One region of the Streptomyces ficellus genome, then DNA from elsewhere that is predicted to be linked to it. Evidence: riboswitches for the same ligand, from Rfam matches in the RefSeq annotation. Region 1 holds a riboswitch; each other region holds the start of a gene.
The links. A riboswitch is a leader RNA that binds a small molecule or an ion and turns the genes downstream of it on or off. The one in region 1 is predicted to bind cyclic di-AMP.

Region 1 (7,435 bases):
GCTCCCATTCTAACGAGATGTACGTCCTGTACATTTTTTACAGAGACAAGGAGCTGCGCGATGAGCCATGCCGCGCGTCATGTCCTGCCCGAGTTCACCGAGCGCACCAGCACCGGCACCCGCACCCTGGACCCCTACTCCAAGCTGCTCGAGGAGCGGATCGTCCTCCTCGGCACGCCCCTCGACGACACCGCCGCCAATGACGTGATCGTCCAGCTCCTGCACCTGGAACACGCCGCGCCCGACCGGGACATCGCGCTCTACATCAACTCGCCCGGCGGTCCGGTCAGCGCCATGACGGCCGTCTACGACACCATGCGGGCGATCCGCTGCGACGTGGAGACGACCTGCATCGGGCAGGCCGCGTCGACCGCCGCCGCCCTGCTCGCGGCGGGCGCGCCCGGCAAGCGCATGGCCCTGCCCGGCGCGCGCGTGCTGATCCAGCAGCCGTCCTTCGACGAGCCGTTGCACGGCCGGCCGACGGATCTCGGCATCCACGCGGACGAGTTGCTCCGGCTGCGCGGCCAACTGGCGGCGATCCTGGCCCTCCACACCGGCCGGAGCCGGGAGCGCGTCGACGCCGACCTGGAGCGAGACACGTTCCTCGACGCGTCCGCCGCCGTGGCGTACGGCCTGGTGGACCAGGTCGTGCCCCGGCGCGGGAGGTGAGCGGTGCTGCCACCGGAGCATCCGCCGCTCCCCGCGCTCACCCGGGCCGAAAGCGCGTTCGTCGACAGCTGGCTCGAAGCGGTCGACCTGCTGGGGCGGACCAACCCGGCGCGGGCCACCCATACGTACAGCGCCCTGCGCGCGGCGCAGGCCCTCGTGGGGCGCGCGACGGCGCTGCGCGAGGCCCTGACCTGGATGCACGAGCGCGGCGAGAGCGAAGTACATGCCCATACGCTGGCGCGAGCCCTGCGGGTGCTTGACGGCGAACGGCGCGCGGGTCGCGTGACAGTCCCTCACAATCGAGGCGTGGGACCGACGTAGCCCTCCCCCGAACGGGCTCAGGAGTACGAGAACCGCTCCCTCGTTCAGCCTACGCATTCGGACGAATTTCGGACGACGCGAGTTGCGCAGCACGCGTACGCATCTGGCGGAATATCAGGTTCCGCCGCTGGTACGGGGATCGTCGATGTCACGTCGCCGGGCCCCAAATCGGCTCTGTCCACCCGAATGGATCAGTCGTGAGGAGCCTCACAAACGGCCGTTTCGACTCGGAATTTCCCCTCGGGATGGGTCAAGATCCCTGACGACGACAAGCCCCCGCCACCGCGGCGGGGCGGTCCGGGCGGACGCCGAGTCCTGCCGCCGTCCGGATGACTGGTCGACAGGAGTGGATCGGCAGGAGTGGAGGACCCGAGCAGTACGGGTGACCGAACGATGTACGTCCCATCGGTCGCCCTTGGGGTGAAGCCGCGCGAGCGGCCGGGCAACTTCGCCAGCCCGAACCCGACAGGTCATCCTTCACAGGCGGCTGACGAAGGGTTGCGCATGACCGCGCAGATTCATGTCCCGTCTCTGCTGTCCCGGGCGGGTGCCGTCTCGGCACTCACCCTCGCCGCCGTCGGCGGCACGATGCTGGCGCCCGGCGCCGTGTCCGAGGCGCAGGCCGCCCCGGCGTACGCCGGCAAGGCGCTGAACGTCGCCGCGTCCAAGAAGGGCGCACCCTACAAGTACGGAGCGGTGGGCCCGTCCCGGTTCGACTGCTCGGGGCTCACGCTCTACTCGTACAAGAAGGCCGGCAAGACCCTGCCGCGTACGGCGCAGCAGCAGTACAACAAGACCCGGCACATCTCGGCGTCGAGCCGGCAGAAGGGTGACCTGGTCTTCTTCCATCGGGGGAGCAACGTCTACCACGTCGGGATCTACGCGGGTAACAACAAGATCTGGCACTCACCGAAGTCGGGTTCGGTGGTGAAGCTGGACAAGATCTGGTCGAAGTCCGTCTGGTACGGACGCGTCCGCTGATCGTCCGGCGATGACCCGTGGTGCGGGGGCGGCCGGGCGCGTCCGGCGCACCCGCACCGCGGGCGGTCAGGTCTGGACCGGGACCGACCAGGGCAGTGCGATCCAGACCGTCTTGCCGCCCTCCGCGGTGGGGGTGACCGAGAGGCGTCCGCCGCACTCCGCGGCGAGCCAGCGGATGATCACCATGCCGCGCCCGTTGTCCTGCTGTACGGCGGCGGGCAGCCGCTGCGGCCAGCGCGGGTGGCTGTCCGTGACCCCGATGCGCAGCCGCTCGTCCCGCTCCAGCCGGACGTCCACCGTGAAGGTCGGCGACTGCCCGAAGGTGTGCTGGACGGCGTTGGTGGCGAGTTCCGAGACGATCAGCCGTACGGTGTCGGCGGTCTCGGCCCCATCGGGGAGCCCCCATTCGCTGAGGACGCCCGCCACGTATCTCCGGGCGGCGGAGACCGAGACGGGATCGCTCGGCAGGGTGATGGATGCTTCCTGATGGTCCGCCATGGCGACGCTGTCCCTTTCCCACCGGGGCCGGACTCCGACACGAACCGGATGTTTTGTGAGGACGGCCTCGGATTGCGCTTCGCGCCAGACTGCCACTTATGTCGCTCCTGATGGGGGCGATCCACCAGGATCCGCATATATCTGTCGCCCGAAGCGGTGAACTCTGCTACTCGAGACCGGATTTGGGCGGCAAACTGGTGGGTTGGTCCGGCGGCCCGGGAGACGGTGACGTAAGGCAGGACCGCTCAGCCGACCGGGACCGGTGAGGTGCGGAGGATCGTCGCGACCGCCTCGTCCAGTTGACGTTCCGTCAAGTCGGCTCGGGCGGTGAGACGGAGGCGCGAGATGCCGTCGGGCACCGACGGCGGCCGGAAGCACCCCACCGCGAGCCCCTCGGCCCGGCAGTCGGCGGCCCACCGCACGGCCTGCTCCGGGGAGGGGGCCCGCACCGACACCACGGCGGCGTCCGGCCGCACCGCGGTCAGCCCCGCGGCGGTCAGCCGGGCGTGCAGGGTGGACGCCACCGTACGCGCCCGGCCGGCGAGGTCCGGCTCGGCGCGCAGCAGCCGCAGGCTCGCCAGGGCTGCGCCCACGGCGGCCGGGGCGAGCCCGGTGTCGAAGATGAACGTCCGGGCGGCGTTGACCAGGTGGTCGATCACCCGGGCGGGACCGAGGACCGCCCCGCCCTGGCTGCCCAGCGACTTGGAGAGGGTGAGCGTGGCGACCACGTCCGGGTCGCCCGCGAGCCCCGCCGCGTGCAGCGCGCCCCGCCCGCCCTCGCCCAGGACGCCCAGGCCGTGCGCGTCGTCGACCACCAGCGCGGCACCGTGCTCCCGGCACGCCGCCGCCAGTCCGGCCAGCGGCGCCGCGTCACCGTCGACGGAGAAGACCGAGTCGGTGACCACCAGCGCCTGGCGTCCCGGGTGGGCGCCGAGGGTCTTGGCGACCGCGTCGGGCTCGGCGTGCGGGACGACCGCGGTCTCGGCGCGCGAGAGCCGGCAGCCGTCGACGATCGAGGCGTGGTTGCCCGCGTCGGAGACGATCAGCGAGCCCCGGGCGCTCAGCGCGGTCAGGGCGGCGAGGTTGGCGGCGTAACCGGACGAGAACACCAGGGCCGCCTCGAACCCGCAGTACGCGGCCAGTTCCCGCTCCAGCTCGCCGTGCAGCTCGGTCGTCCCGGTCACCAGGCGCGAGCCCGTGGCGCCCGCGCCCCAGCGGCGGGCCGCCTCGGCGGCGGCCGCGGTGATGGCGGGGTGGTGCGTGAGGCCGAGGTAGTCGTTGCTCGCCAGGTCCAGGACGTCGGGCTCGGCCGGCCGGGGGCGGAGGGTCCGGACGAGACCCGCGTCCGCCCGGCGGCGCGCCTCGGCGTCGATCCATCCGAAGGGCGCGGCGGCAGGCGGGCCGGAGGACGGGCCGGAGGGTGTGGCGGGCGGCGGCCCGGACGGGGAGGCGGGCGGCGGGTCGAGCGGAGCCTGGGGCATGTCCGGTTCCCTTTTGTAGACAGCGAACAGACCCTAATGGTGGTGGGGTGGTACCGGAGTGTGGTTATACACACACTCGAAACGGACTCTCCTGTGGAGTTCCTCCTTGGCCCGGGGCCGTGCCGTAGGCCAGGATCTGCGTCATGGACCTGCTGAACACGCTGGTGGACAAGGGGCTTCGGCGCGAGCTGCCGACCCGCGAAGAAGCGCTCGCCGTGCTGGCGACCTCGGACGACGAGCTGCTCGATGTGGTGGCCGCGGCCGGGAAGGTACGCCGTCAGTGGTTCGGACGGCGGGTGAAGCTCAACTACCTGGTCAACCTCAAGTCCGGCCTGTGTCCCGAGGACTGCTCATACTGCTCCCAGCGGCTCGGTTCGAAGGCGGAGATCCTCAAGTACACCTGGCTGAAGCCGGAGGAGGCGTCCAAGGCCGCCGCCGCGGGTGTCGCCGGCGGCGCCAAGCGGGTCTGCCTGGTGGCCAGCGGCCGCGGCCCGACGGACCGGGACGTCGACCGCGTCTCGAAGACCATCGAGGCGATCAAGGAGGAGAACGAGGGCGTCGAGGTCTGCGCGTGCCTCGGGCTGCTCTCGGACGGCCAGGCGGAGCGGCTGCGGTCGGCCGGCGCCGACGCGTACAACCACAACCTCAACACGTCCGAGGGGACGTACGGGGACATCACGACCACGCACACCTACGCGGACCGGGTCGACACGGTGCAGAAGGCGCACGCGGCGGGTCTGTCCGCGTGCTCCGGTCTGATCGCGGGCATGGGCGAGAGCGACGAGGACCTGGTCGACGTCGTGTACGCGCTGCGCGAGCTGGACCCGGACTCGGTCCCGGTGAACTTCCTGATCCCCTTCGAGGGCACGCCGCTCGCCAAGGAGTGGAACCTGACCCCGCAGCGGGCGCTGCGCATCCTGGCGATGGTCCGGTTCGTGTGCCCGGACGTGGAGGTCCGGCTGGCCGGCGGACGCGAGGTGCACCTGCGTTCGCTCCAGCCGCTGGCCCTGCACCTGGCCAACTCGATCTTCCTGGGCGACTACCTCACCAGTGAGGGCCAGGCGGGCAAGGCGGACCTGGACATGATCGCGGACGCCGGCTTCGAGGTGGAGGGCACGGACACCACCACCCTGCCCGAGCACCGCGCGGACGCCTCGTCCTGCGGCACCGGTGGCGGGTGCGGCTCGGGTTCGGTGTGCGGCTCCGAGGAGCCCGCGCCCGCGCAGCCGGTGGCCACCGACACGGCCCGTACCGACCAGGCCCGTACCGACCTGGTGGCCGTGCGCCGCCGGGGCGCCGGCACCGACCTCGCGCCCAATGCGTGACGGCACCGGGGCCGGGCTCGACGCGGCCGGGCTGATCGCGCTCGACCGGGCGCATGTGTGGCACCCGTACGGTCCGATGCCCGGCCGTACCGACCCGCTCGTCGTGGAGTCCGCCTCCGGGGTGCGGGTGCGGCTCGCCGAACCGGCGCACGGGCACGACGAACTGGTCGACGGCATGTCGTCCTGGTGGTCCGCCGTCCACGGCTACAACCACCCGGTGCTCAACGAGGCGGCGCGCGGTCAGCTGGACCGGATGAGCCATGTGATGTTCGGCGGGCTCACCCACGAGCCCGCCGTGCGCCTCGCCACGCGGCTGGTCGAGATCACTCCGGAGCCGCTGCGCCACGTGTTCCTCTGCGACTCCGGCTCGGTGTCGGTCGAGGTCGCGATCAAGATGTGCCTCCAGTACTGGCGCTCGGTGGGCCGGCCCGCCAAGCAGCGGCTGCTGACCTGGCGCGGCGGCTACCACGGCGACACGTGGCAGCCGATGTCGGTGTGCGACCCCGAGGGCGGGATGCACGAGCTGTGGTCCGGCGCGCTGCCGCGGCAGGTCTTCGTGGGACCGCCCCCGGCGGAGTACGAGGAGTCGTACGCGCGGGAGCTGCGGGAGGCGATCGGGCGCCACGCGGACCAGCTGGCGGCGGTGATCGTCGAGCCGGTGGTGCAGGGCGCGGGCGGGATGCGGTTCCACGACCCGGAGTACCTGCGGGTGCTGCGGGAGGCGTGCGACGCGCACGACGTGCTCCTGGTGTTCGACGAGATCGCGACCGGGTTCGGGCGCACGGGCACGCTGTTCGCGGCGGAGCACGCGCGCGTGGCGCCGGACGTGATGTGCCTGGGCAAGGCCCTGACCGGCGGCTACCTGTCGCTGGCGGCGACGCTGTGCGCCAGCCGTGTGGCGGACGGCATCTCGCGGGGCGAGGTGCCGGTGCTGGCGCACGGCCCGACGTTCATGGGCAACCCGCTGGCCACGGCGGTGGCGTGCGCATCGATCGATCTGCTGCTGGGCCAGGACTGGCAGCAGGAGGTCAAGCGGATCGGAACGGGACTCCGGGACGGGCTGGCGCCGGCCGGCGAGCTGCCCGGCGTGCGCGACGTGCGCGTGCTCGGCGCGATCGGCGTCGTGCAGCTGGACCACCCGGTGGACATGGCGGCCGCGACGGCGGCGGCGGTCCGCGAGGGCGTGTGGCTGCGGCCGTTCCGGGACCTGGTGTACGTGATGCCGCCCTACGTCACGGGTGACGAGGACGTGGCACGGATCTGCCGCGGGGTGTTCGCGGCCGCGCGGGAGGGATGACATGTCGGTACTGGTCGTCAGCGGTACGGGCACGGAGATCGGCAAGACCGTCGTCACGGCGGCGCTCGCGGCGGTGGCACGGGCGGCGGGCCGCTCGGTGGCCGTGCTGAAGCCCGCGCAGACCGGGGTCGCACCGGCGGAACGCGGTGACGCGGACGAGGTCGTGCGGCTCGCCGGGGGCGGGGTCACCGCCGCCGAACTGGCCCGGTTCCCCGAGCCGTTGGCACCGGACACGGCCGCCCGGCGGGCCGGGATGGCGCCGGTGGGCCCGGCCGAGGTGGCCGACGCCGCGGCCAAGCTGGCGGACGAGCACGACCTGGTGCTGGTCGAGGGCGCGGGCGGACTGCTCGTGCGGTACGACGAGGAGGGCGGCACGCTCGCCGACGCCGCCCGGCTGCTGGACGCCCCGGTGCTGGTGGTGGCGCCCGCCGGGCTCGGCACGCTCAACATGGTGACGCTCACCGCGGAGGCGCTGCGGGCGCGCGGGCTGGTGCAGGCGGGCCTGGTCGTCGGCAGCTGGCCGGACGAGCCGGGGCTCGCGGAGCGGTGCAACGTCACGGACCTGCCGAAAGTCGCGGGCGCTCCGCTGCTGGGCGCGGTGCCCTCGGGCGCGGGCGCGCTGCCGCCGGACGTGTTCCGGGCCCGGGCGGGCCGGTGGCTGGCCCCGGCTCTCGGCGGCATCTGGGATGCGGACGCGTTCGCCGCGGCCGTACGCTCCTGATCATGCGAGCTGTCGTCAGTGAAATGGTGTTCGACTGCGCCGACCCGGCCGCGCTGGCCCGGTTCTGGGCCGCGCTGCTGGGCGGCGAGCCGGTCGACCGGAGCCCGGACTGGTCATACGTCGACCCGCCGGACTTCGTCCG
Region 2 (7,435 bases), 2.0 Mb from region 1:
GTGCCGATCGCGGAGGCCGCGCGCGGGCAGGTGAGGTAGTACGTCGTCGGGAACGGCGTACCGTCCGGGAGCCGCGGCGCGGTCTCCACCACGTCGGGGTTGCCGCACGGGCAGCGGTGCGCGATGGCGCGCAGGCCGCGCGGCGGACGGCCGAGCTGTTCCTTGAACGCCGCGACGTCCGCCTCGGTGGGCTCGGTGCGTTCGGTCTGCGGAGGGGGCGTTTCCATGCCTGCCTTGGGTTCTACTTGCGGTCGGTGCGGTCGGCGGTGTCCACGCCGTCCCAGAGGTTGGAGTACCAGGGGCGGTCGGCCGCGCCCTGGTCGGTGCGGCGCTGGCGCACCGCGTCGGGGTCGATGACCGTGTATCCGGTCTCCCCGGGGAGTACGTAGTGCAGGTGCTCGCGGGCCAGGCGCTTGACGTACGCGTCGTCCCGCAGCCGGGCCTTCTCGTCGCGCAGCCGTTCGACGCGTTCGCTCGCCTCGGCCGCCAGCCGTTCCTGGTCGGCGATCTCGGCGCGCTGGGACACCCATTGGCGCATCGGGTAGGCCAGGGCGACGACCAGGGAGCAGACGACCAGCGCGAGGAACGCCGCGCGGCCGGTGAGCCGGGAGCGGCGGGCCTGCCGGCGGGTCTGGGAGCGGTAGACACGGGCGGCGGTCTGCTCGCCGAGCAGCCGCAGCCTGGTCGCGGTGGAGAACCGGTCCCGGGCCATGTGTTGTACCCGCCTCCCCTTGCCCGTTACGTACGTACGTCCCCGGACACGGTACGGGACCGTGGCCGGGGACGTACGGAGGCTGCCGCGGAAGATCAGCCCTTGAAGCGCGGGAAGGCCGAGCGGCCCGCGTACACGGCCGCGTCGTCGAGGATCTCCTCGATGCGCAGCAGCTGGTTGTACTTGGCGACGCGCTCGGAGCGGGCCGGGGCGCCGGTCTTGATCTGGCCGCAGTTGGTGGCGACGGCCAGGTCGGCGATGGTGACGTCCTCGGTCTCGCCGGAGCGGTGCGACATCATGCACTTGAAGCCGTTGCGCTGGGCCAGCTCGACGGCGTCCAGGGTCTCGGTGAGCGAACCGATCTGGTTGACCTTGACCAGCAGCGCGTTGGCGGCGTTCTCGTCGATGCCGCGGGCCAGGCGCTCCGGGTTGGTGACGAACAGGTCGTCGCCCACGAGCTGGACCTTGGCGCCCAGCTTGTCGGTGATGGTCTTCCAGCCGTCCCAGTCGTCCTCGAACAGCGGGTCCTCGATGGAGACCAGCGGGTACGCCTCGACCAGCTCGGCGTAGTAGTCCGTCATCTCGGCGGCCGAGCGGGACTTGCCCTCGAACTCGTACGAGCCGTCCTTGTAGAACTCGGACGCGGCGACGTCGAGCGCCAGGGCGATGTCCTTGCCCGGGGCGTAGCCGGCCTGCTTGATGGCCTCGAGGATGAGGTCGAGGGCGGCGCGGTTGGAGTCGAGGTTCGGGGCGAAGCCGCCCTCGTCGCCCAGGCCCGTGGAGAGGCCCTTCTCCTTCAGGACCTTCTTCAGGGTGTGGTAGACCTCGGCGCCCCAGCGCAGGGCCTCGGAGAAGGACTCGGCGCCGATCGGCGCGATCATGAACTCCTGGATGTCCACGTTGGAGTCGGCGTGCGAGCCGCCGTTGAGGATGTTCATCATCGGAACGGGCAGCAGGTGCGCGTTCGGGCCGCCGAGGTAGCGGAAGAGCGGCAGGTCGGACGCCTCGGAGGCGGCGTGCGCGACGGCGAGGGAGACGCCGAGGATGGCGTTGGCGCCGAGCGACGACTTGTCCGGCGTGGCGTCCAGGTCGAACATCGCCTGGTCGATCAGCCGCTGCTCGGTGGCGTCGTAGCCGACGAGCTCCGGGCCGATCTGCTCGATGACGGCGAGGACGGCCTTCTCGACACCCTTGCCGAGGTAGCGGTCCTTGTCACCGTCGCGGAGCTCGAGGGCCTCGAACGCTCCGGTGGAGGCACCGGACGGGACGGCAGCACGGCCGGTGCTGCCGTCGTCGAGGCCGACCTCGACCTCGACCGTGGGGTTGCCTCGGGAGTCCAGGATTTCCCGGGCTACGACGACGTCGATGGACGGCACGAGCATCTCCTTCTGGGATGTGACGCAAAATGTGACGCGTGCGGTGCAGGGTCTCTTTGGCCTTGCGGCAAGAGCCTAACCGGCCGGGGAGCCGGTACCGGCCGACGCCCGCCTCCTGGGACGAAAAAGCGTTCACCAGGCCGCATTACGGACAGAACACCGCGAAACTTACCGGCCGGTAGCCTCGGTGTGCGGGGGCCCGCTCAGGGGTGCGCCCCAGTTGGGCCGCTCGGGCCGGTGGGCCCGGCCGGGCCGGTCGCGGAAAAGCCCCGGCCCGGCGCGCGGGGGAAGGACGCGCCGGGCCGGGGTGGTCCCGCCGGGGGTCAGCTCAGGTGGAGCTGCTGGCCCACGTAGATCAGGTCGGCGTCGTCGACGATGTCCTTGTTCAGCTCGAACAGCTTCTCCCAGCCGCCGGCGACCTTCTTGTCGGCGGCGATGGTGCTGAGGGTGTCGCCGGCCTTCACCTTGTACTCGCCGTCGCCCTTCTCGACCTTCTTGCCGGTCGGGGTGGTGACGGTCTTCGGCGCGGCCTTCTCCTCGGCCTTCGGCGCGGTGCGCTGCTCGCTGCGCGTGGTGGGCTGCTCGGCCTCGCGCTCCACCTTCGGCTGGGCGGGCTCGGCGGCGGCGCCGTCGTTGGCGGCGTTGGACAGGCCGACGCCGCAGCTCGGCCAGGCACCCTTGCCCTGGCCCGCGAGGACCTTCTCGCCGATCTCGATCTGCTGGGCCTTGGAGGCCTGGTCGGCCGTCTGGGCGTAGGCCGTGCCGCCGTACGCGGCCCAGGTGGAGGCCGAGAACTGCAGGCCGCCGTAGTAGCCGTTGCCGGTGTTGATGGACCAGTCGCCGCCGGACTCGCACTGCGCGACCTGGTCCCACTCGGCGGTGGTGGCGGCGGAGGCGGTCGTGGCGCCCATCAGCGGGGCGGCGACGGCGGCACCGGTGATGCCGGCGAACGCGGCGAATCGGACGGCCTTGGAGGGGCGACGGTGCTTGGCCTTGCCGGAAAACAGCATGGGACATCTCCTCACCGACGCCTGCGAGGTGAGCTGTCGGGTTCGGGCGTGAGCTGCCCGGCCGCGCGGCACCTTCCGTGCGCGCGGCTTCACCCCAAGCCGGTTCCGCGCCATGTCTCCATGGCCCGGGCCCGGCACTTACCTTGGGTCCCCCGCTCCTGCCTTCGGCGCGTGACGCGACGACTGTTCCCGTCGGCCGGCGGCAGGATTCGGCGTTCCGGTCGATGGGGCCCGCGGTGGCGAGCGGTCACGACCGTAGACACAGACGTCCCCGAAGTTCAAAGACGGACATCCGGGTCAATCAGCCCTTACAGACCTCGCCTTGACGGGCGTTTACGCAGGTGAAGGGCGGATTGTGCGATTCGGTCCACCGCTCTGCGCCAACGAGGCCGAAGAGATTCATATCTCACTGGCGCAGAAGCGGACATACAGTCTGATACTTACGGCTGATCCGCCGTCAGTTCCAGGCTCTGACCGGGGACGATGAGGTCCGGGTCGCCGCCGACGGCGTCCTTGTTGGCCTCGTAGAGCGCCGGCCAGCCGCCCGGGACCTCGTTCTCGTCCGCGATGGTCCAGAGGTTGTCGCCGGGGCGCACCGTGTACGCGCCGGGCTCGACGCTGCCCGGGTCGCGCGAAGCGCCGTCGCCCCGCGAGGGGTGGCCGTCCGCTTCGCGGCCGTTGCCCGAATTGCCGGGCTCGGTGGGCGCGGTGGGGGTGGCGGTGCTGCCGTCCCCGGAGGCGGCCGGAGCGGCGGGCTCGGCGGGCGTGGCGGGCGTGCTGGAGGCCGGGGCGCCGGGGGTGGCGGGGGCGGCGGGCTCCGTGCCCGGCGTCTCTTCCTTGGCGGCCTCGCCACGGTGCTTGCCGGTGCCGGGCGCGGGGCTCTGCGGGGTGGCGGGCGCCGAGGGTTCGGGCTGCCCGGGCAGGAGCGACCCGACCGGGTCGTCCGACGGCCGCGGGGCCGCGGGCGCGTCCGGGCCCTCGAGCGTCTCGGTCGGGTCGGACGCCTCGGGAGCCGCCTCGGTGGCGCCGGCGGACGGCGCGGTGGGGTCGGCCGTGGTGGACCCGGCGGCGCCGCCGAGCCCGGCGATGGGCGCGCAGGTCTCCCACGCCTTGACGCCGGTCGCCGCGTACACCTTCTCGGCGACGGCGATCTGGGCGGTGCGGCTGGCGAGGTCGGGGCGTGCGGCGTGGGTGAGGCCGCCGTACGACTCCCAGGTCTCCTGGGACATCTGGAGGCCGCCGTAGAAGCCGTTGCCGAGGTCGGCGCTCCACATGCCGCCGGACTCGCACTCGGCGACGCGGTCCCACGTGGCGGCGTCGGCCGCCGACGCGGAGCCCGCGCCGAGCAGCGGGAGCGCGATGGCGGATCCGGTCACCCCTGCCGCGACGACGATGGCGGGGGCTTGACGGGGTCGTCGGTGCCGGCCGTTCCCGGAGCGCATGCGGTGCTGCCTTTCGCGTGACTGCTGAGGTGACGGTGAACGTAGCGGCATTCGAACGTCAGTCACAAGTCGATGCACTACAGATCACGCGAATATCACAGACCTGACGCACCGTCAGTGGATATCGGCCCCAAAAGGGGTGAACTCGACGGGGAGCGTACGCAGTCCACGCATAATGAGCCCACCACGCCACCGCAAATCGGCCGGATCCACCGCAAGGCTCAGATCGGGCAACCGGGTCAGCAGCGTGGCGAGCGCGGTCTGCCCCTCCAGCCGGGCGAGCGGCGCGCCGAGGCAGTAGTGGATGCCGTGCCCGTACCCCAGGTGCTGGTTGTCGCGCCGCGCCAGGTCGAGCGTGTCCGGCTCGCCGAACCGCTCCGGGTCCCGGTCGGCCGCGGCGAGGACGACGAGCACGGGGTCGCCGGCGGCGATCCGCTCGCCGCCGAGGGTGAGCGGCTCGGTCGCGAACCGCCACGTCGCCAGCTCCACCGGCCCGTCGTAGCGCAGCAGTTCCTCCACCCCGGTCTCCAGCAGCCCGCGCTCGCCGGTGGCCAGGGACGCCTGGAGGCGCTCGCGCTGTCCGGGGTTGCGCAGCAGCGCGTACACCCCGTTCCCGATCAGGTTCACGGTGGTCTCGAAACCCGCGAAGAGGAGGATGAACGCCATCGCGGCGGCCTCGTTCTCGGTGAGGTGCTCGCCGTGGTCGGAGGCCCGGATGAGTCCCGAGATGAGGTCGTCGCCCGGTTCGTCCCGCTTGCGGTGGATCAGCTCGGCGAGGTACCCGCGCATCTTCTTCACCGACCGCGCGACCCCGCCCCGCGGGCCTCCCCCGTGCCGGATCATCATCCCGGCCCAGTCGCGGAAGTCGTCCTGGTCCTCGCGCGGCACGCCCAGCATGTCGCAAATGGCGTAAATGGGGAGCGGGAAGGCGAAGTCGTGGATGAGGTCCGCGCTCCCCTTTGTGACGAAGTTGTCGATCAGCCCGTCGGTCAGCTCCTGCACGCGCGGGGCGAACTCGGCGACGCGCCGCGGTGTGAACGCCTTGGACACCAGCCGGCGCAGCCGGGTGTGGTCCGGCGGGTCGATGTTGAGCAGGTGCGTCATCAGCTCGGCCTTGCGCTCGCCGGGGATGCCGGTCTTGCCCTTGGCGTGCGCGGGCTCGTCGTGATGGGCGGGGTTCTTGCTCAGCCGCTGGTCGGCCAGCGCCTGCCGGGCGTCCGCGTACCGCGTCACCAGCCAGGCCTCGACCCCGCTGGGCAGCCTGGTGCGGTGCACGGGCGCGTGCTCGCGCAGCCAGGCGTAGGCGGGGTACGGGTCGGTCGCGAACTCCCAGGTGAAGAGTTCGGGCGGGGTGTTCGGGTCGCTCACGCCCCCGACGTTAACCCGTCAGGACGGCTGCCCCGCCGCCTCGGCCGTGCGGATGGCGTCGCGGTAGGCGCGGCCCGCCGCGCGCAGGGCGGCCTCCGGGTCGACACCGTCCGCCTCCGCGCGTACGGCGAGGGCGAGCAGCTCGTAGCCGATGCCGTCGCCGGCCGGGAGGGCGACGTCCAGACCGGCGGTGCGAACCCGGCTCGCGAGCTTGGCGGCCAGCGCGAGGCCCGGCTGGCCGAGCGGGACCCCGTCGGTGACCGACGCGCGCCGCTTCTCGATCGCCTTGGTCCGCAGCCAGTGCTCCTTGACCTCCTCCGGCGTCTCGGCGCGCTCCTCGCCGAAGACGTGCGGGTGGCGGTGGATGAGCTTCTCGACGATCGTGCCTGCCACGTCGTCGACGGAGAACGGCTCCTCCTCGTGCTCCTCGGCGATCCGGGCGTGGAACACCACCTGGAGCAGGACGTCCCCCAGCTCCTCGCGCAGCTCGTCGCGGTCGCCGTCCTCGATGGCCTCGACGAGCTCGTACGCCTCCTCGATGCCGTACTTGGCCAGGCCCTCGTGCGTCTGCCGGGACGACCAGGGGCACTCGCGGCGGATGCGGTCCATCACCTCGACGAGGTCCAGCAGCCGGGCCCCCGGCAGGTCGTACGAACCGGGCAGCAGCTCCAGGTCGGGCATCGCGACCCGGCCGGAGCCCGCCAGCCGGGCCAGCCCGTCCGTCAGGGCGCCGTCGCCCTCGCCGGCCGCCACCACGACGACCGTGCGGCCCCCGGCGCAGGCGTCGACCAGCTCCCGCGCGGTGGGCGCGGCGATCTCCACGGTGACGCCCGCCTCGCGCAGGTACGGCAGCTGGGGGTGCGCGTCGTCGGCGCACAGGACGCGGTCGGCGTCGTGCAGCGTCCGCCACGCGGACCAGGACAGCAGCCCGGGTGCCACGCGGTGGCTGGCGGTCAGCAGGACGACGCGGCCGGGGGCGCCGGACGCGCCGGGGCCGTCTGCGGAGGAGGTGTCGGGGGTGTCGGGGCTGTCGGCGTTCACCCCTCGAACCTACATCTGCTGCTGCCCGCTCGACCGGCGGAGCCAGGGTGCGCTGTACTCGCCGAGCTGGATCTTGTCGTTGTCCCACGTGCCGTACCGCGGGTTCACATCGATGTCGAGTGCCTTGGACGCCGCGGCGAAGACCTGGGTCAGCTTCTGCTGCCCCTCCGGGGTGTTCCCCGCGCCCAGCTTCGCGGCGACCTTGTTCATCAGCACGTTGCGCCGCACCACGCCGTCGATCTCGTCGGGCGCGACGCCCTGCTGCTGGAGCAGCATCGCGGCGAGCTGCTCCTCGCCGCCGCTCTCGGCGGCCGCGGCCCGCCGGGTCTCCTGGACCTCCTTGCGGCTGACGGTGATCCCCTCGTCGGCGGCGACCTTCTCCACCACCCGGTCGAAGATCAGGCCGTTCAGCTTCTGGCGGTTCAGGTCGCCGGTGGCCTCGATCAGCTGCTTCGCCTGCGGGGACGCCTCCTGGGCGCTGCGTAC
Region 3 (7,435 bases), 290 kb from region 1:
CCCACCAGGTGCCGCTGGACGAGCTGGTGGGCGCGCCCGAGGTGGGCGACCCGCGGGTCCGGCTCACCCCGAGGACCGTGCACGGCAACACCACCGTGCTGCCGCTGACCCGCCAGCCCGGCCCGCAGCAGGCGTACAAGATGGTGCTGCCGCCCGACCGGTGCACCCCGCAGCCCTGCACCCACGAGGGGTACGAGTGGCTGTACGTGCTGTCCGGGCGGCTGCGCCTGGTGCTGTCGGGGCACGACCTGGTGCTGGGCGCGGGCGAGGCGGCCGAGTTCGACACCCGGCTGCCGCACTGGTTCGGCAGTACGGGCGACGGCCCCGTCGAGGTCCTCAGTCTCTTCGGCCGGCAGGGTGAGCGGATGCACGTGCGCGCCAGGCCCCGGCGGGCGGGCGCGGAGAAGGAGGCGGCGGGGCAAGGTGACGGGCCGGACGCGAGCGGGGTCGGCCGCCGCCCGTCGCCGGCGTCCGCGTGATCATCCGGTGCAGGAGGCCGGAGGCGGCCCGCCCGGAGGCCGGGTCGTCGATGTGCGTGCCGATCCCGACGACGTCGTCGGCGCTCCCCTTTCCCGGGGAGGCGGCGGGGCCGATGAGGGGCGCGGCGTCCGACTACCGGCCGGGAGCTTCCGGCTAACGGACGACTTCCTTCGATCCAGGCACCATTCGGCATATGCATCCCCGCCTCACAACCCGCACCACCCGTTTCACCTTGGCATCGAAGGAAAAACGGCCGTTTGCGCCGGGTGGCCATCTGTTAATCTGCCCGCTCCTGGATGTTGGTCCACCGTTTCCCTCTCCCCCAAGCGCCCCACGCTCGCCGGGTGCAGCGAGGTGTTCCTTTCGTGTACAGCACTCCGTTCTCCCCGGCGGAAGCCAGAGCCGCGCGGGCCCGGGTGGGCCTGAGCACCGCCGAGGTCGCCCACGCCATGGCCGCCTGCGGCATCCCGGTCCACCCCGACCTGGTCCTCGCGTGGGAGCAGGGCTCCCACCCGCCCTCGGAGCCCCAGCTCTTCGCGCTCGCCGATGTGCTGTGGTGCCCGCCGACCACGCTGATGGGCGTCGAGCCGCGCACCCTGGCCGAGCACCGGCTGGCCCGGCAGCTGAGCGTGGAGCGGCTGGCGTACCGCATCGGCATGGACCCGGCCGAGTACCGCGCGGCGGAGTCGGAGCGGTACTGGGACGGCGACCTGCGGCAGACCAGGGCCCTCGTGGACGCCCTGGGGCTGTCGCTGCGGAAGCTGGTGGGCATCATGGGCCGCGGCGAGGAGCTGGCCGGCCACCTGCGGTCGGCGGTCGACGGGCGCTGGAAGACCCACGTGGCGCCGGTGGCGGAGCTGGTGGTCGTCAACGAGACCCTGGTGGGCGGCGCGCTGCGCACGATGCACACGGAGTTCGCGGAGTTCTCCAAGCGGTACATGGGCCATCTGGTCGCCCGCAACGACGACTCCCGCCTCAAGGAGGTCGCCGCGGAGCGCTCCGCCTACCTCCACCGGCTGGTCGACCACTTCTGGGACCTCGTCGGGGACGTGGGCGAGGAGCCGCCGTTCGACGCGCGGGGCCGCTGAGCCCGGGCGGCCGGCCACCGTGGGCCGGCCGCCGGCCGCTCGCCGGTCAGTGGGCGGTGGCCCTCATGGAGGTGGGCGGCGGCGCGGCGGCGCCGCCGTCCTCGTAGTCGTCCCAGTCGATCTCCATCGCCTTGCGGCGCGTGAACGCGTTGAAGAACAGGTTCAGCGCGATCGCCGTGAGGGCGCCGAGGGTGATACCGCTGTCCAGGACGGCCCTGAGGTCGTCCGGCATGCGGTCGAAGAAGGGTGTGACCGTCGTGGGGAGGAACGCCGCGCCCAGGCTGACGGCCAGGACGAGGGCGTTGCGCTCCTCACGGAGGTCGACCTTGCCCAGGATCTGGATACCGACCGCCGCCACCAGGCCGAACATGGCGATCGCCGCTCCGCCGAGCACCGGGTGGGGAACGGCGGCGACCAGGCTTCCGGCCTTCGGCAGCAGCCCGAGCACGATCATGAAGACACCGGCGGCGACCACCACGAACCGGCTCATCACCCGGGACATCCTGACCAGGCCGATGTTCTCGGCGAAGGCCACGTAGGGGAACGAGTTCAGCACGCCGCCGAGAACGGTCGCCACGCCGTCGGCGCGCAGGGCGCGGGTGACCGTGTCGCTGTCGACCTTCTTGCGGATGATCTCCCCGATGGCGTACACGTCGCCGGTCGTCTCGATCATGGTGATCAGCATGACGACCACCATCGCGACGACGGGGAGCAGTTCGAACTCGGGTGTCCCGTAGTGGAAGGGCGTACTGACGCCGAACCAGTCGGCGTCCGCCACGGCCCCGAAGTGCGCGTCGCCGAGGAGCCAGGCCACGGCGGTGCCGGCGACCAGCCCGATGAGTACGGCGAGGCTGCTGAGGAACGGCTTGCCGACGCGGACCACGGCCAGGACGAGCAGCAGGGTGCCCAGCGCGTACGCGAGGTTCTTCCCGGACCCGTACGAGGGGTCGCCCATGAGGTGGGCGCCACCGGCGGCGTTCTGGAGACCCACCGGGATCAGGGTGATTCCGATGATGGTGAGGATCGTGCCGACGACGACCGGCGGGAAGTACCTCACCAGCTTCCCGAAGAAGGGCGCGAAGAGGAAAGTGGCGATACCGGCCGTGATCACCGCGCCGTACACGACCAGCAGGCCGGCCGTTCCGCCGCCGGCGCCGATTCCGATGGCCACCATGGGTGAGACGGCGGTGAAGGTGACGCCCTGCACCAGGGGGAGTTTCGCGCCGACCTTCCAGACACCGAGCGCCTGGATGATCGTCGCTATGCCACAGGTGAGCAGGTCCGCGTTGATCAGGTAGACCAGCTCTTCGCGGGAGAGACCCAGGGCGTTCCCGAGGAGTACCGGGACGATGACGGCCGCGGCGTAGAACGCGAGAATGTGCTGGAAACCGTAGAGGGTGAGTTTGGGGAGGGGAAGCAACTCGTCGACGGGATGCGGCTGCTTCCCGGAGTGCTGTCGGGGGACTCGTGCCATCTCTGCCTTGCCTTCGCGAGGTAGGTGAATGAGAGAAGGGGCCTTCGCCGTGCGTCCCGGATGACAAGACGTGGACATGTCGGCCCGTACGGAGCCGACGTCTGGCGGAGTTGCCGACACCACGTCGCCCTGCGCTGCGTTTGTGCGTCCTGGTTGGCAGGACGTCCTTCGATCAGGCCTGAACAGGACCGTTTTGTCCTGGGATCCGGAGGGGGAGCCGATCGGGGCGCTCACCCTAGTTCACGGCCGGCGTTCCTCGCGAGTAACCGGCGTTCGACGGCGATCGGACCGCCACCCACGCCCTCCTCGCGCACCATGCGTCCCTTTTAGTCCATGCATGCACCTTTTGCCGCCAGCGACCGCAAAGTCCATATCGCTCCATACATAAGCAACTTGTGTATGCGGTTCGGGCGGCGTGATAAGAATCACCGCGCAACGAGGGCGTGCTGGCGTTCCGGGGCCGGATTTCCGTGGGTTTGCAGCAAAGTTGACACTCTGCCACCCGACCCGTGACGGAAGAGCCGGGAAATCCGAGCCTTGTTCCCTCACGCGTCTCTCGCTTACGGTCCCCTCAATCCGGATGGACCGCCGAATCCTGCCGCCGTCCGGAATTTCCACCCACCCACTCAACGACGCACGGCAGGAGCGGGGGAACCAGGTAAGCCGCCGGTCCGGTACACACCGGAACGGCTTGGGGTGAAGTCGCGGTGATTCCGCGGCCGGGCATCTCCAGCCCGAACCCGACAGCTCACCTCGCAGGCGACGGAGAGGAATTCGCCATGCCCGCAAAGGGTAAGCACCGTCGTCCGAAGAGCAACCCGCTCGCCCGCCGTTTCGTCGCCGCGGGCACGGGCGGCGCCGCACTCGCGCTCCCCATGATCGGCGCCACCGCCGCCGAGGCCGCGCCCAGCACGGCGCCCGCCGTGGCACAGGCGGTCACCGCCGCCTCCCCGGCCGCCGCGCCCGCGAAGGCCCCCGCCACCTATTCCGTCGTCGCGGGAGACACCCTCTCCGGCATCGCCCAGGAGCACGGCGTGAGCGGCGGCTGGCAGAAGCTGTACGAGGACAACCGCAAGGCCGTCGGCGCGGACCCGTCCCTGATCCGCCCCGGCCTCAAGCTGACGATCGGCGGCAAGGCCGCGGCCGAGCGCGCCTCGGCGCCCGAGCGTGCCGACCGTTCCGCCGCGCGGACCGCCACCCAGGCCGTCGCCAAGACCACCACGTACGCGAACAACCTCGACGGCTGGATCCGCGAGGCGCTCGACATCATGAAGCAGCACAACATCCCCGGCAGCTACGAGGGGATCCACCGCAACATCATGCGCGAGTCGTCCGGCAACCCGATGGCGATCAACAACTGGGACTCCAACGCCGCGGCCGGCACGCCGTCGAAGGGTCTCCTCCAGGTCATCGCGCCGACCTTCCAGGCGTACCACGTGCCGGGCACCGCGAACGACGCCTACGACCCGGTCGCCAACATCACGGCCGCCTGCAACTACGCGGCCGACCGGTACGGCTCCATCGACAACGTCAACGGCCCGTACTGATCCCTCCGGGTCGCCACGACCCCGCACGACCTCGACCCCGGGGCCGGTCCGCACGCACGCGGCCGGCCCCGGCGGCGTGCGCGTGGCACCCGACGAACGACCAGGCTCTTGCATAAAAATGCGGACTATGACAATCTCACTCATACCGCGTTGTACGAGGAGTTTCCCGCATGGCCCACGAAGCCGACCCGACTCTTCCCACCCCAGCACACCGAACAAACATCGCTCTGGCCCGCAACTGCCACCTCTGTGGTGAGTGGGGCACGGTGATCGACGCCCACGGCCATGACGCACCATGCCCGGGCTGCCAGGGGGCAGCTCAGTAGTTCTGCCACTCGTGGCGCGTGTACTCCAGCACCGCCGGGTCCATCAGGGTGCTCGCCCGTACGTCCTGCCGGCGCCGGTCGACCGGGAAGACGGTGGCGGCCGCGAGGACGTCCTCGTCGAGGAAGCGCAGCGGCGGCGTACGAGCCGCCAGGCGCAGCGGCGGCGGAGCGCTGCCGGCGCCCGGTGAGGCGAGGACGAAGCCCCAGTTGCCGAAGCTCGGCACGTCGATCTGGTACGGGGTCGTCGCATAGCCGGCCTCACCGATGGTCGCGGCGATGGACCAGTACGACTTGGGCGCGAAGAACGGCGAACCACCCTGCACCATGACGCGGCCGTCCGGCGTCAGGACACGGCCCAGCAGGTGGTAGAACTCCACGCTGTAGAGCTTGGCCAGCGCGGCGGTGTCGGGGTCCGGGAAGTCGATGAGCACCGCGTCGTAGCGCCGGGTGGCGTCCCGCAGCCAGTTGAAGGCGTCGGCGTGGACGACGGTGACCCGGGGGTCGGAGAGCGCGTCGTCGTTGAGGGCGCGCAGCGGGGCGAAGTCGTGGGCGAGCCGGGTCATCGCCGGGTCGAGGTCGACCAGGGTCACCCGCTCGACGTCGTCGTACCGCAGCACCTCCCTCAGGGCGAGCGCGTCGCCGCCGCCCAGGATGAGCACCGATGACCGCTTGCCCGACAGGGCGGGGTGGACCAGCGCCTCGTGGTACCGGTACTCGTCCACGGAGGAGAACTGGAGGTCGCCGTTGAGGAACAGCCGGGTGTCCGGCTGCCCGGTGAACGCGGTGGACCGGGTGACGACGATGTCCTGATAGGGCGTGGTCTCGGCGTGGACGATCGGGTCGCGGTAGAGCTGCTGGCGTGCGGTGACCTCGATGTCGTCGGCCAGGACGTACACCGTGGCCAGGAGGCCGAGGACGGCGGCCGCGCCGGCCAGCAGGCCGTTGCGCACCACCCGGCGCGTCTCGCGCCGGAAGATCCACAGGACGACGACCACGCCGGCCACCGCGTTGACCGCGCCCACCACCAGCGCGCCCTTGAGCTGGCCGAAGGCCGGCAGGAGCAGCAGCGGGAAGCACAGCCCGCCGACCAGCGCCCCGACGTAGTCCGCGGCGAACATGTCGGCGACGGCGCTGCCGGCCTCCTGCCGCCGGATCCGCTGGAGCAGCGTCATCAGCAGCGGGATCTCGGCCCCGACGAGGAGGCCCACGACGAACGAGACGACCACCATGGCGGGCATGTAGAGGCGCAGCCAGGCGAACGCCACGTACAGGATGAGGACCGACAGGCCGCCGACGAGCGCGAGCAGGATCTCGACGAGGGCGAAGGCACCGACCGCGCGCCGCTGGAGCGGTTTGGCGGCCAGGGACCCGATGCCCATGGCGAAGACCATGACGGAGATGACCACGGAGGTCTGCATCACGGAGTTGCCGATGAGGTAACTGCCGAGCGCCGTCAGCGCCAGCTCGTAGACCAGGCCGCAGGCGGCGCAGACGAACACCGCGAGCAGCAGCAGGAACCGCGTGCCGCGCGGGTGGGCGGCCGGCTTCCCGGAGGTGCCGGACGGGGTGGTGCGGTCCAGGACGGTGGTGCTCACGCGGGGGTCACGAGACGGCGGCGCCGACCATGAAGGCCGTGCCGAGGTACATGGCCGCCTGGACCCAGGCGGCGGGGTGGGGGCTCGTGCCGTTGTCGTCGAGCACCGCGTGGCCCAGTCGTCCGGGCGTCAGCAGGCCGACGACGACGGAGATCAGCGTCATCACGACGACCCCCGCGAGGCCGTACAGGAGCGTGCTCAACAGGCCCTGCCCCAGGCCCTGTTCGGACTCGCTGGCCCGGATGGACTGCTCGATGACGAGGCCGATGGCGACCGTCTGGCCGGCGAGGAGGACGGCGGCGCCGCGGTTGCGCTCGGTCCACACCACGTGGACGAGCTTTCCGGGGGTGACGAGGTCGAGCGCGATGAAGCCGACCGCCATCACGACGAAGCCGACCATGCCGTAGAGCAGGGCGGTGCCTGCCGACTCGAAGATCTCTGCCACGGTATGCCTTTCGGGGACGTCGTCGAGGAGCTCGGACGGAAGGGGCGGGAGGAGCGGGAGGGGCGGTACGGGTGCCGGGCGGGCGGCGGTGGTGGTGTCCGGCGGGTCACTTGCCGGAGCCGGGACCGCCGCCGCGGAAGGACGCGCTGTTGGGGTCGGGCCACGAGCCGAGGTGCGTCCGCCAGCGGCTGTAGCCGGTGCGGTAGTCGTCGATCTCGATCAGGCTGCCCCGGCCGCCGGCGTGCGGGCTTATGGCGACGATGTCGTCGCGGTAGCGGAGGAAGGCCATCTTCCCGTCCGCGAGGCGGTCGACGGCCCGGGTGTTGTCGTGGATCTCGTCGGAGACCTTGGACACGGGGTCGGTGCGGTCGACGTATCCCGTGCCGCTGGAGGAGTACGCGCCCCGGATCCAGCTGCTGGGTACGGCGTTGCCGCCGTCGTCGTCATCGTCCGGGTCGCTGGAACAGGCGGCGAGCGCCA
Region 4 (7,435 bases), 2.5 Mb from region 1:
GGCGAAGATCGGCACGGGCTGGCAGGGATACAAGGGGCTGTTCTAGCGGCATGGGGGGCCTCCGCCATGGCCGCCCGGACCTGCCAGGTCCCGCCCGGCCCGGCGGCCCGCCCCGTACGACGCCCCGAGGCGCCCGTTCACCCGATACCCGATCGGATGCCGGGCGCCTTGGGGCTATGCTCAGGGGTGACTCGTCGAGGGCCGTTAGCTCAATTGGCAGAGCAGCGGACTTTTAATCCGTTGGTTGTGGGTTCGAGTCCCACACGGCCTACGCGAGGGGACCCAGGTCGGCCACCGTGCCACCTGGGTCCTTGTCTTTTCTCCCTCTCTTACTCGGCTGCGGCGGCCCGGCCGGGGCGCAACTGCGGCTTACCGGTACCCGCTTGCGGCGGGCTTTCACAGCGGCCGGTCGTGTCCGGCTCCCTCGCCCCAGGGGCTGAGCCCGGCATCCGGGCGGCGTCAGGACTGCCGGGACACGGCAGTGCGGGCGGACCCGCCCTGCTGGCAGGGTAGGACGGCGGGGGCCATGACCACGGCAGGGATGCCGGTCCCCGGAAAGCGGCCCTGCCGCGCCGGGTACGTCAGGGGGATGACCATGGCCGGGTTCCTGCACGCCACCGTCACCTTCCCCGCCGTGCTGTTCACCGCGGCGCTGGTGGTCGTCGCCGGCTTCTGGCTGCTGGTGCTGGTGGGCGGCGCGGACCGCGACAGTTTCGACGGGGACGTGAACGCCGACGCCCTCCGCCTCGGCGGGGTGCCCGTCTCCGTGTCGGCGTCGCTGCTGGTCGCCGTCGCCTGGCTCCTCGCCGTCACCGGCTCCCTCGCCCTGTCCGTCACCGGGTGGCCCGCCGCGCTGTGCCACCTGCTCGACGCCGTCCTGCTGTTCGTCGCGCTGCTCGGATCATGGGCGCTGATGAGTGCCTTCGTACGCCTCCTGACCAGGGACGCGGGCAGTGGCGCGGGGGGTCCGCCGGGTATGGGTTAGGGATCGTGCTCCTGATGGCGTAGTGTGGTGTTCACCGACGCGGGGTGGAGCAGCTCGGTAGCTCGCTGGGCTCATAACCCAGAGGTCGCAGGTTCAAATCCTGTCCCCGCTACTGAAGACGAAGGCCTGGTGCATTGCGCATCGGGCCTTCGTTCGTTTCCGGATCCCGCACCACGAGTCGCGGCGGCCGGTGTCACCCGGTCGGCGGACGGCGGGTCGTCGCGCGGCGCGGCTCCGGCCGGCCTGGACGCGGCGCGGTACCGTCCGCAGCCGTGGGTGGACCGGGCAGGAGTTCAGAGGTGGGGCGACGCGCGGGCGACCGCCGCCGGGGCGAGCGGCGTCAGGGCGACCGGCGTCAGGGCGAGCGGCGTCAGGGCGAGCGGCGTACCGGAGCCGGGCGTCCGGGAGTGCGGGGTTTCGTGCGCGCGCTGCCGGCGCTGCTGGTCGTGGGCGGTGTGGCGTACGACATGCTGACCCCGTCCCGTTTCACCGCCGTACCGCTGTTCGCCGCCGCCCCGCTCGTGGCGGCGCCGCTCTTCGCTGCGGTGACGACCCTGCTGTCGGGTCTCTTCGCCGTCCTGGCGATGGTGGGCCTGCACCTGGGCAGCGGCACGCTGGGCGAGGCGCAGACCCTCACCGAGATCTTCACCGTGGTGGTGGTCGCGGCGCTCGCGCTGCTGATCAACCGGGTCGTCCGGCGCAGCGGTGAGCGGCTGGCGTCGGCGCGGGTGATCGCCGAGACCGCGCAGCGCGCTGTGCTGCCGACGCCCCCGGAGCGGATCGCGGGCCTTCAGGTGGCGGCGCGGTACGAGGCGGCGCAGGCGGACGCGTTCATCGGCGGCGACCTGTTCGCCGTGCAGGACACGCCGTACGGGGTGCGGTTGGTGGTCGGGGACGTACGCGGCAAGGGCATGGGGGCGGTCGAGGCCGTGGCGGTGGTCATCGGGGCGTTCCGGGAGGCGGCCGAGCAGGAGAGCTCGCTGGAGGGCGTGGCGCAGCGGCTGGAACGCGCGCTGGCGCGGGAGGGGACGCGGCGGGACGGCCTGGACGCCTTCGAGGGGTTCACCACGGCGGTGCTGGCGGAGATCCCGCGCGGGGAGGCCGTGGTGCGGGTGGTGGACCGGGGGCACCCGGAGCCGCTGATGCTGTACGCGGACGGGGGCGCCGAGCTGCTGGAGCAGGCCGAGCCGACGCTGCCGCTGGGCATGGCCGACCTCGGTACGTGGCCGGACCGGGCGTACGAGGTGCCGTACCCGGCCGGCGCGACGCTGCTCCTCTACACGGACGGGCTCTCCGAGGCGCGGGACGCGGAGGGGGTCTTCTACGATCCGGTCGCGCGGCTGGCCGGGCGGCTCTTCCCGGGCCCCGACGCGGTGCTGGACGCGCTGGTGACCGACGTGTGGCGGCACACGGGCGGCGGGGCGACCGACGACCTGGCGCTGCTGGCGGTGACGCGGCCGACGGCGGGGCAGCCGGAACGGCGCCGGACGATCCCGGTGGTGCCGTAGGAGTTCCGCTTCCGCCGCCACGGTGTGTAGTCGGCGGATGCCACTGCGCATAACAGTTGACGCACCGTCAGGACCAGAGTGCATGGTGAACATTCCTGATGCGCGGTCAAGTCGCCCGCTTCTGCCCGGTTGTGAGGCGGTACATCCCAGGCGGATCCGGTTAATGATCAGTAGGAACAGCTTGGAATCCGGAGCCCGCGTCTATTAACGTTCGATAACGCAGCGCGGTCGTCCCAGCCGTCGCCAGAGACGGCACCGCGCGCGTGCGCCGAATTCCGCAAGGGAACCGGGGAACCACCACCTTGGGGTGAATCGGACGCCTTCGCACCCGTGCGGAGGGGCCCGTAGGAGACCTTCCTGCTCCGAACCCGTCAGCTAACCCGGTAGGCGAGAAGGAAGGAAAGGAGTGCGCCTCCGTGGCGTCCAACAGGCCTGCCCCCGAAGCTCCGTCCCGCTCGATCGGGTCGTTCGACTCTTCGAGTGTCCCGGACGCGGCACCTCTAAACGGGGAGTGGGAGGAATGGAACCCCACCGAGGAGAGCGTCCGCCCCGTCCGCGGCCGGCACCGCGTGGCCAAGCAGCGCGGCGGACTGGCCCGTAGCTCCACCGTCCTCGGTGTCGGAGTCATCGCGGCGGTCGGCGCGGGCGGCATGGCCACCGCCCAGGACAAGCCGGCGGTGTCCATATCCCTGCCGGACGTCGTCACCGACAACCTCCCGGACGTCGAGTCCCTGCCCGGCATCGGATCCCTGGTCTCCGACGACTCCGACTCCGGCTCCGGCGAAGGCGGCACCGCGGACAGCGGTGTCGCGACCGCCTCCCTCACCGGCACTCCCGCCGCCGACGCCGCCGGACAGCAGAGCGGCGGCGCGGACGCGGGCGAGGCCCTGCGCGCCCGCATCCTCCAGCAGGCCGAGCAGCAGCAGGCGTCCGCCGACGCCGAGGCGAAGGCGGCCGCCGAGACGGCCGCCGCCGAGCAGGCCGCGGCCGAGGCGAAGGCACAGGCCACCGCCGCGGAGAAGCAGGCCGCCGAGGAGAAGGCCAAGGCGGAGGCGGCGGCGAAGGCCGAGGCCGCCGCCGAGGCGAAGGCGGCGGAGGAGAAGCGGCAGGCCGAGCAGGCCGGCAGCTGGTCCCTGCCCACCTCGTCGTACACGATCACCTCCACCTACGGCCAGGCCGGCAACATGTGGTCCTCCGGCTACCACACCGGACTCGACCTCGCCGCGCCCACGGGCACGCCCGCCAAGGCCGTCCACGGCGGCACGGTCAAGTCGGCCGGCTGGTCCGGCTCGTACGGATACCGCATCGTCCTGGAGCTGGAGGACGGCACCGAGGTCTGGTACTGCCACCTCTCCTCGATGACCGTCGGCGCCGGGCAGAAGGTCGGCACCGGCGAGACCATCGGCCGCGTCGGCGCCACGGGCAACGTCACCGGGCCGCACCTGCACCTGGAGGTGCACACCGCGGGCGGCGAGGGCATCGACCCGCTGGCCTGGCTGCGCGGCAAGGGCCTCACCGTCTGACCATCCGCCCGGGACACACCAGACCCCGGCAGTCCCGGCGCCACACCCCCCGACGCCGGGGCTGCCGGTGCGTTCACCCCCGCCCTCCGGGCGGGCGGACGCCGGCGCGCCCTACGACCGGTACGGGTTGTAGCCGCCGCCGTAGTTGAGGTACGGCGGCGGCGTCCACACCCGGCCGGTGACCTGGGCGGCGTACGTCAGCGCCGGCCCCGCTATCTCCTTGCGCTGCCACAGGTGGTGCAGCAGCTCCTGCTCGCGCGCCGTGAAGTCCGGCCCCACGGCGCCCCGGCGGGCCCGGTGGCGCAGGAACGCCAGCGAGGTCGCGAACGTCTCGTACTCGCCGACCGCGCGGGCCGCCGCGGGACCGAAGCAGCGCGCCGCGTACCCACGGGCCAGCCCGCGCGCCCGCATCGACGAGAGCGCGAGCGGCTCGGCGGGCGTGAGCCAGCCCGCCGCCGCGTACGCCGGGAGCTCGCCGGATATCGTGCGCAGCTCGCGCTGGCGCGACCAGATCGCCAGCCACGTCAGCAGCCCGAACGCGGGCACCATGCACGCCCCGTACACGGCGTAGAAGCCCCACGGCCCGTACGCCGCCGAGCCGTTCCACAGCGCGTGCATGCCCATCGCCAGGACCAGCCCGAGCAGCGGCAGCGCGACCCTGCGCACCCGCCTGCGGCGCGCGGTGAGGGCGGCGACGCCGAAGCCTATGCCGGTGAGCACCGTGAACAGCGGGTGGGCGAACGGCGACATCACGATCCGTACGAAGAACGTGGCGGCCGTGACCGACGCCAACCCCGACGTCCCGAACTGCTGGTCCTCGCCGAAGGCGTTGCCGAGGTACAGGATGTTCTCGGTGAAGGCGAAACCGGTCGCGGTGAACCCGGCGATGACCACGCCGTCGACGATCCCGGTGAAGTCCCGTCTGCGGAACAGGAAGACGAGCAGCACGGCGGCGGCCTTGGCGCTCTCCTCGACGACCGGTGCGACGACGGTCGCGCCGAGCGTGTCGGCGGACGCCGGATCGGCGGTGGCGGTGGCTATCCAGCGGGTCGCGAAGGTGTTGGCGACGATCGCGACCAGCGCGGCGGCACAGGCCCCCCACGCGAACGCGAACAGCAGGTTCCTCCACGGGCCCGGCTCGACCCGGTCCAGCCAGCGGAACGCCGCCATGAGGAGCGGGACGGGCAGCAGCGCCAGGCCCAGCCCGACGAGGAAGCCCTCGGTGCCGGTCTGTTCCCGCACCAGCGCGAGGATCACCAGCCCGCACAGGGCGAGCACGATGACGACCGCGGAGGCCTGCACCACCTTGCTGCGCCAGAGGGCGCGGCGGGGCTTGTAGCGCCAGCGGGCACGCTCCGGCACGGCGTCGAACGACGGCTGTGGTTCGTACGCCGGGACGGCCGGATACGGCGACTGGGCATGCGCAGACGAATGGGACACGCGATCGACCCTAACGACCGCCACGGACAGTCGGCGACGGCATCGCCCCGGTGCGCGGGGCGTCACACCCGCACGCGCGGGCGCCCTCCACCCGCCGTCACACGCGCCGGAAGAGGAGGTCGTGCACCACGTGCCCATTGTCCAGGCCCTGCCCCTCGAAGCGGGTGAGCGGCCGGAAGCCGGGGCGCGGGGCGTAGCCGCCGTCGGGCACGGTGTTCTCGAACGCGGGGTGCGCGGTCAGCACCTCCAGCATCTGCTCCGCGTACGGCTCCCAGTCCGTGGCGCAGTGCAGGACGGCGCCGGGCCGCATCCGGGTCGCCACCAGGCCCAGGAACTCGGGCTGGATCAGCCGGCGCTTGTGGTGCCGCTTCTTGGGCCAGGGGTCGGGGAAGTACACGCGTACGCCGTCGAGGGCGTCGGGGGCGAGCATCTCGCGCAGCAGGATGATCGCGTCGCCGTTGGCCACGCGGACGTTGCTCAGGCCGGCCTTCTCGGCGAGGGAGAGCAGGTTGCCCTGGCCTGGGGTGTGCACGTCGACGGCGAGGATGCCGGTCGACGGGTCGTCGGCGGCCATCTGCGCGGTGGCCTCACCCATGCCGAACCCGATCTCCAGGACGACCGGGAGCCCGCCGAACATTGCCCCCAGGTCGAGGACGCGCTGCCCGTCGATGTCCAGGCCCCAGGTGCCCCACAGCCGCCGCAGCGCGTCGCCCTGCCCGGGCGTGACCCGGCTGCGCCGGGGCTGGAAGCTGCGGATCCGCCGCTCGAAGTGCGATCCGGCGGGGTCGGGCGCGGGCCCCTCGGGGAAGCGGGGCTCACCCTTGGGACGGTGGGGGACTGCGGTTTCACGGGGCTCAGACACAATGCCCCGATTCTACGGCGCCGCCGTGGCGCACCGTGCCGGGCCGTCCGGGTCAGCCCAGGTGCGCCAGGGCCCGCCGGGCGATCTCGCGGCCGATGGGGAGGGACGCGGTCGCGGCCGGGGACGGGGCGTTCAGCACATGGACCGTCCGGGGGGCCTCGCGGATCAGGAAGTCGTCCACGAGCGTGCCGTCCCGGAGGACCGCCTGCGCGCGGACGCCCGCGGGCGCGCGGCGCAGGTCCCCCGGTTCCACCGCCGGGAGCAGCCGCCGCACCGCCTCGGTGAACGCGCGCTTGGACACCGACCGGTGCAGCTCCCCCGCCCCGTACCGCCAGTGGCGGCGGGCCATCCGCCAGGAACCGGGCCACGCCAGCGTCCCGGCCAGCTCTCCGGGCCGGACGACCGACCAGCCGTACCCCTCGCGGCCGAGCGCCGGGACCGCGTTCGGTCCCACGTGGACACCGCCGTCGATGCCCCGTGTCAGGTGCACCCCCAGGAACGGGAACGCCGGGTCCGGCACCGGATACACCAGGCCGCGCACCAGCTCCGGGCGGGCCAGCTCGAAGTACTCGCCCCGGAACGGCACGATCCGCATGCCCGGGTCGTCGCCCGCGAGGCGCGCCACCCGGTCGCAGTGGAGGCCCGCGCAGTTCACCAGGACCCGGCCCCGGACGACCGCCCCGCCGGACGTTTGTACGGCCACCCCCCAGGGGCGCCGGTCGACGGCGGTGACCTCCGCCCCGTACCGGATCCGGGCGCCGGACGACTCCGCGAGCTGCGCGGCCACCGCCCCGTAGTCGCACACCCCGGTCGTGCCCACGTGGATCGCGGCCAGGCCCCGCACCCGCGGCTCGTACTCGGTGATCTGGGCGGGGCCCAGCTCCCGCACCGGGATGCCGTTCTCCCGGCCGCGCTGGACCAGGGCGTGCAGCCGGGGCAGCTCGGCCCGCTCGGTCGCGACGATCAGCTTGCCCGTGACCTCGTGGGGCAGCCCGTACTCCGCGCAGAACTTCACCATCTCCGCGGCGCCCCGCACCGCGTACCGCGCCTTCAGCGAGCCGGGCCGGTAGTAGACACCGCTGTGGATCACTCCGCTGTTGCGCCCGGTCTGGTGGCG

Region 2: linked by a shared signal. The riboswitch ahead of EIZ62_RS19670 (transglycosylase family protein) and the one ahead of EIZ62_RS28580 (C40 family peptidase) in region 1 are both predicted to bind cyclic di-AMP.
Region 3: linked by a shared signal. The riboswitch ahead of EIZ62_RS29930 (LysM peptidoglycan-binding domain-containing protein) and the one ahead of EIZ62_RS28580 (C40 family peptidase) in region 1 are both predicted to bind cyclic di-AMP.
Region 4: linked by a shared signal. The riboswitch ahead of EIZ62_RS17160 (M23 family metallopeptidase) and the one ahead of EIZ62_RS28580 (C40 family peptidase) in region 1 are both predicted to bind cyclic di-AMP.

What each region holds. Positions count from the first base shown of each region.
Region 1 covers NZ_CP034279.1:6,356,077-6,363,511, reverse strand. The annotation lists gene EIZ62_RS28590 (ATP-dependent Clp protease proteolytic subunit) at 61-669, shown strand; gene EIZ62_RS28585 (hypothetical protein) at 673-990, shown strand; cyclic di-AMP (ydaO/yuaA leader) riboswitch at 1,319-1,491, shown strand; gene EIZ62_RS28580 (C40 family peptidase) at 1,495-1,971, shown strand; gene EIZ62_RS28575 (ATP-binding protein) at 2,038-2,469, opposite strand; gene EIZ62_RS28570 (8-amino-7-oxononanoate synthase) at 2,715-3,950, opposite strand; gene bioB (biotin synthase BioB) at 4,094-5,275, shown strand; gene EIZ62_RS28560 (adenosylmethionine--8-amino-7-oxononanoate transaminase) at 5,268-6,572, shown strand; gene bioD (dethiobiotin synthase) at 6,574-7,293, shown strand; gene EIZ62_RS28550 (VOC family protein) at 7,296-7,435, shown strand, end outside.
Region 2 covers NZ_CP034279.1:4,382,215-4,389,649, reverse strand. The annotation lists gene EIZ62_RS19685 (DUF501 domain-containing protein) at 1-227, opposite strand, end outside; gene EIZ62_RS19680 (FtsB family cell division protein) at 242-712, opposite strand; gene eno (phosphopyruvate hydratase) at 808-2,088, opposite strand; gene EIZ62_RS19670 (transglycosylase family protein) at 2,412-3,098, opposite strand; cyclic di-AMP (ydaO/yuaA leader) riboswitch at 3,102-3,278, opposite strand; gene EIZ62_RS19665 (LysM peptidoglycan-binding domain-containing protein) at 3,539-4,540, opposite strand; gene EIZ62_RS19660 (cytochrome P450 family protein) at 4,655-5,908, opposite strand; gene EIZ62_RS19655 (nucleoside triphosphate pyrophosphohydrolase) at 5,927-6,949, opposite strand; gene EIZ62_RS19650 (SurA N-terminal domain-containing protein) at 6,959-7,435, opposite strand, start outside.
Region 3 covers NZ_CP034279.1:6,648,322-6,655,756, reverse strand. The annotation lists gene EIZ62_RS29945 (helix-turn-helix domain-containing protein) at 1-479, shown strand, start outside; gene EIZ62_RS29940 (helix-turn-helix domain-containing protein) at 846-1,568, shown strand; gene EIZ62_RS29935 (nucleobase:cation symporter-2 family protein) at 1,615-3,042, opposite strand; cyclic di-AMP (ydaO/yuaA leader) riboswitch at 3,652-3,819, shown strand; gene EIZ62_RS29930 (LysM peptidoglycan-binding domain-containing protein) at 3,822-4,589, shown strand; gene EIZ62_RS29925 (polyamine aminopropyltransferase) at 4,909-6,510, opposite strand; gene EIZ62_RS29920 (DUF350 domain-containing protein) at 6,518-6,955, opposite strand; gene EIZ62_RS29915 (DUF4247 domain-containing protein) at 7,062-7,435, opposite strand, start outside.
Region 4 covers NZ_CP034279.1:3,842,149-3,849,583, forward strand. The annotation lists gene EIZ62_RS17130 (FG-GAP-like repeat-containing protein) at 1-46, shown strand, start outside; tRNA gene EIZ62_RS17135 (tRNA-Lys) at 199-271, shown strand; gene EIZ62_RS17140 (hypothetical protein) at 527-985, shown strand; tRNA gene EIZ62_RS17145 (tRNA-Met) at 1,024-1,097, shown strand; gene EIZ62_RS17155 (PP2C family protein-serine/threonine phosphatase) at 1,285-2,493, shown strand; cyclic di-AMP (ydaO/yuaA leader) riboswitch at 2,750-2,898, shown strand; gene EIZ62_RS17160 (M23 family metallopeptidase) at 2,910-4,016, shown strand; gene EIZ62_RS17165 (PrsW family intramembrane metalloprotease) at 4,128-5,456, opposite strand; gene trmB (tRNA (guanosine(46)-N7)-methyltransferase TrmB) at 5,554-6,318, opposite strand; gene lhgO (L-2-hydroxyglutarate oxidase) at 6,371-7,435, opposite strand, start outside.